DNA from 2 places in the Streptomyces sp. NPDC101234 genome. Region 1 is predicted to be linked to the other one. Evidence: riboswitches for the same ligand, from Rfam matches in the RefSeq annotation. Region 1 holds a riboswitch; the other holds the start of a gene.
The links. Region 1 has a riboswitch for S-adenosylmethionine ahead of ACIRR9_RS27575 (ABC transporter substrate-binding protein). Riboswitches for the same ligand answer to the same signal wherever they lie in the genome.
Positions count from the first base shown of each region.

Region 1 (2,192 bases):
GGTTCACCTTGAACAGACCGGTGGCTTCCAGCTGGGACTTGATCAGGGCGTACTCGTCGGCCGACGAGGAGCCGTAGTGGTCGCTGTTGTACTGGAGATTGAGGGTGACGGGGGTGCTCACCCCGGCCGCCTTCAGCCGGGCCGCCGCCGCTGCCCTGTCGGGGCCGCCCTTCTTGTCGCCGTAGCGGGACTTGTACGACGGGGTGGCGCCGGTGAGGCCGTCCGGGACGGTGCTGTAGAGCGGCTGGTAGCTGTTCTTGTAGACCTGCTGGGCGAGTTGGGCGCGGTCGACCGAGTCGGCCACCGCCTGCCGGACGGCGAGGGCCTTCTCCTTGTCGGCGTCCTTGGTCTTCGTGCCGTAGGGCTGGGTCTGGAAGTCGAAGACGAGGTAGCGGATGCCGTTGCCGGAGCCGGTGTGGACCTTGACGTTCCTCTCCTTGGCGAGGGAGTCCAGGTCGGCGGTGGTGAGGGTGCGGTAGACGGCGTCGATGGTGCCCTGCTGCACGTCCAGCTTCAGGTTGCCGGCGTCCGTGTAGTACTTGAGCTGGATGTTCCTTGTCTTCGGGGTGCCCTGCTGGCCCTGGTAGGCGGTGTTGGCGGTGAAGGAGACCAGCGAGTTCTTGTCGTAACTCGCCACTCCGTAGGGGCCGTTCCAGGGCTTGGCCGTCACGATGGCCTGGTCGGGGAGGATCTTGTCGGCGGGGAAGACCTGTTCGTCGACGACATAGCCGGCGGCCGTGGTCAGCACCTGCGGGAACAGGGTGTCGTTCGCCGACTTGAGGGTGAAGACGACGGTGGTGGGGTTCGGGGCGGCGACCGAGCCGAGGTTGTGGAGCAGCGAGGAGGGGCCGTTCTGGTCGGCGATCCTCAGGTCCCGGTCGAAACTGAACTTGACGTCGGAGGACGTCAGTTCATGACCGTTGGCGAACTTCAGGCCCTTCTTCAGGGTGACCGTGTACTGCTTGGGCCCGGTCAGTTCGATGCCCGTGGCCAGGTCTGGGGTCGGCTCCGCCGAGCCGTTCTTCACGCTGAGGAGGGTCGAGTACACCTCGCTCTCGATCGTCCCGGAGCCCGCGTCCCAGGCGCCGGCCGGGTCGAGGCTGGTGACCTGGTCGGTGGTGCCGATGGTGAGCGAGGTGCCGGAGGCCGCCGTGCTGCCGTCCTTGCTGCTGGTGCAGCCGGTGAGGGTCAACAGGGCGGCCGCGCCGAGGGATACCGCTGCCAAACCGGGGGTTCTGTCGCTGTGCCGGGCCATGAGGGATCTCTGCTTCCGCTTCGAGGGGAGCGCGAGCCGGCGGCACACCGTGCCAAGGGCTCAGGGCTCGGCGCGTGCGCGAGATCGCGGGAAGGGACTGCTGGGAGAGAGGTCAGCCGTGACAGAGACAGCTGGAGACCAGCAGCAGATCCACATGGCGCCGGGAGCACAGCACGAGGGCAGTCGCCACGCCGTCCTCCTGAGGTCCTGGCCGTCGTCGCGGCCGCTGTGAACGCACTTGCAGAAACCGAAGAGATCCGCCGAGCCGTCACCTGGGGCACCCCACTGCGTCGAGGGTTGCCGTCCGGCCAGCCAGGGCTTGATCACCGGAACTCGTGGCTCGCGCTCACCGTAGATCGACGCGTCTTACGACGTCAAGGGCGTCTCCAAGTGGCTGAACGGGCCGTACCGGTGCGGTCGTTGCGGTCGGCACGCCAAGGATCCGGCGCGCCAAGGATCCGGGGCGCCAAGTCGCCGACAGGACCTCGTTGCTACGGTGCCCCGGTGTCTGACTCCTCACGCGATACCGCAGAAGGCGCCGGCTGGGGCTCCGCCGAACGCGGCGCCTACAAGCAACTCATGCCGGAACACGTCGAAAAGATCTTCTGGTTCAACCCGAGGACCATGTGGGCCGCCCGCAACGGCGTGCTGGCGTCCTGGTTCGGCGACCCGACCGGCCGCACCCGCAGCCGATGGGTGGCGCAGCGGGCGGCCGCCGGGGCGCCTGCCGACAAGGTGATCCGGCGTCATGAGGCGGACCGGTTCTCGTTCATGGTGATCGGCGACACCGGTGAGGGCGACGACTCCCAGTACGCCGTCGTGCCGGGATTTCTGAAGGTGGGCCAGGACACCGACTTCGCGGTGATCGCGAGCGACGTGATCTACCCGGTCGGGACCACCGACGACTACGGCACCAAGTTCTTCCGTCCCTACCAGG
Region 1 covers NZ_JBIWOA010000015.1:239,726-241,917, forward strand. Annotated here, with positions in the region: gene ACIRR9_RS27575 (ABC transporter substrate-binding protein) at 1-1,225, opposite strand, end outside; SAM riboswitch class IV at 1,485-1,596, opposite strand; gene ACIRR9_RS27580 (metallophosphoesterase family protein) at 1,760-2,192, shown strand, end outside.

Region 2 (2,192 bases), on a different contig from region 1:
AGCAGGGTGCGGACCAGCGGGTGGGCGCAGAAGAGGCCGTCGCGGACGCCGATGCCGTACTCGGCGGAGAGGGCGGCGGCGAAGTGGGAGCTGTTCCAGCCCTCGACGACGAAGGAGATGACACCGACGCGCGGGGCGTCGTCGCCGAAGAGGGAGAGGATCCGGACCTCCGGGACCTCGGCCAGACCGGACCGCACCTTCTCGATCAGGTACCGCTCGCGGGCGACCAGGGTGTCGAAGCCGGCTTCGGTCAGCGCCTTGCAGGCGGAGGCGATGGAGTAGGCACCGATGACGTTGGGCGAGCCCGCCTCGTGCCGGGCGGCGCTCTCATGCCACTCCACGGCCACTCCCCCGTCCTCGCGCCGGGTGACCCTGCGGCTGGCGCCGCCGCCCGCGAGGTACGGCTCGGCCGCCTGCAGCCAGTCGGCGCGGCCGGCCAGGACGCCGGAGCCGAAGGGGGCGTACAGCTTGTGGCCGGAGAACGCGATCCAGTCGACGTCCAGGTCCTGCACGGACACCGGGTGGTGGGGGGCCAGCTGGGCGGCGTCCAGGACGATCCGGGCGCCGTGCGCGTGGGCGGCGGCCGCGAGTTCCCGTACGGGCCACAGCTCGCCGGTGACGTTGGAGGCGCCGGTGACACAGACCAGGGCCGGACCGTACGGGTCGCGGTCGGCCAGCGCGCGCTCCAGGGTCTCCACCGCCTGCCGCGGGGTGCGCGGGGCGTCGAGGTAGCTGACCCGGGCGTCCTGCCAGGGCAGCAGGGAGGCGTGGTGCTCGGTCTCGAAGACGAAGACCTGGCAGTCGGCGGGGAGGGCGCGGGCCAGGAGGTTCAGGGAGTCCGTCGTCGAGCGGGTGAAGACCAGCTGGTCGTCGGGGCGGCAGTCGAGGAACCCGGCGACGGTCCGGCGGGCGTTCTCGAAGAGGTCCGTGGACAGCTGGGAGAGATAGCCGGCGCCGCGGTGGACGCTGCCGTAGTAGGGGGCGTACGCCGCCACGTCGTCCCAGACCCGCTGGAGGGCGGGGGCGCTCGCCGCGTAGTCGAGGGCGGCGTAGGTGACCTCGCCGCCGGTGACGAGCGGGACGGTGACATCTCGTCCCAGAACGGGCAGCGGGGCACAAATGGTCTGGCCGGAGGCAGCGGTGGAGACGGACATGGCGGAACTCCTGTGAGGGTGCGCGGGACCGCCGTGCCGGACGGTGTGTCGACGGCACGGGGAAGGGCGAAAAAAGAGGTACGCGGAGGCGGGGCTCGACGCCCTATCGCATTCGCTTGCTCACAGAAGGCTCCCTCGTACGACCAGGACCCCTGGTGTGTCGAGGGGTCCGCGCTTGCCGTAGACCTCGCTGCCTACGACCTGGTCTTCACCCGGGGCACCCCGCCACGGACGGAGGGTTGCCGGACAGTCGGCCGGGGCCTCATGACTGTCACTCATGACCTGGATGGAAACGTACGGGAAGTGATCGCCGCCGCGCAACTCCTGTCCGGATGACGGGACGGGGAGTTTCTCTTTTCTCCGCCGAGACGGCGATCAGCCGCGACGGCGCGGTCCGGCGGTGCCGGACCGCGCCTCAGCCCGGCGGCCGCGGCCCCTACTTGTGCGTCGCCGCTGCCCAGCGCTCCAGTGCCCGCTTGGCCGCGCCCGAGTCGATGGACTCCGCCGCCCGGTCCATACCGGCGCGGAGCTGTTCGGCCAGGGTCCCGGCGCCCGGGTCCAGGGCGACCAGGGCCGCCGCCGAGTTCAGCAGTACCGCGTCCCGTACCGGGCCGGTCTCGCCGTCCAGGAGTCTGCGGGCGACCTCCGCGTTGTACGACGGGTCGCCACCCCTGAGCGCCTCCACCGGGACCAGGTCGATGCCGACGTCCCTCGGGTCGAAGGTCTCCTCCGTGACCTTGCCGTCGCGGACGATCCAGACCCGGGACGTGGCGGTCGTCGTCAGTTCGTCGAGACCGTCGTCGCCGCGGAAGACCAGGGAGGAGTTGCCGCGTTCCGCGAAGACGCCCGCGACGACAGGGGCCATGCGCGGGTCCGCGACGCCGACCGCCTGGGCCCGCACCCGGGCGGGGTTGGTCAGCGGGCCGAGGATGTTGAACACCGTGCGGATGCCCAACTGGCCGCGCGCGGCGCCCGCGTAGCGCAGCGCCGGGTGGAACTTGATGGCGAAGCAGAAGGTGATGCCGGCCTCCTCGGCGA
Region 2 covers NZ_JBIWOA010000004.1:137,472-139,663, reverse strand. Annotated here, with positions in the region: gene ACIRR9_RS09165 (aminotransferase class V-fold PLP-dependent enzyme) at 1-1,154, opposite strand, end outside; SAM riboswitch class IV at 1,321-1,437, opposite strand; gene trpD (anthranilate phosphoribosyltransferase) at 1,591-2,192, opposite strand, start outside.
Region 2: linked by a shared signal. The riboswitch ahead of ACIRR9_RS09165 (aminotransferase class V-fold PLP-dependent enzyme) and the one ahead of ACIRR9_RS27575 (ABC transporter substrate-binding protein) in region 1 are both predicted to bind S-adenosylmethionine.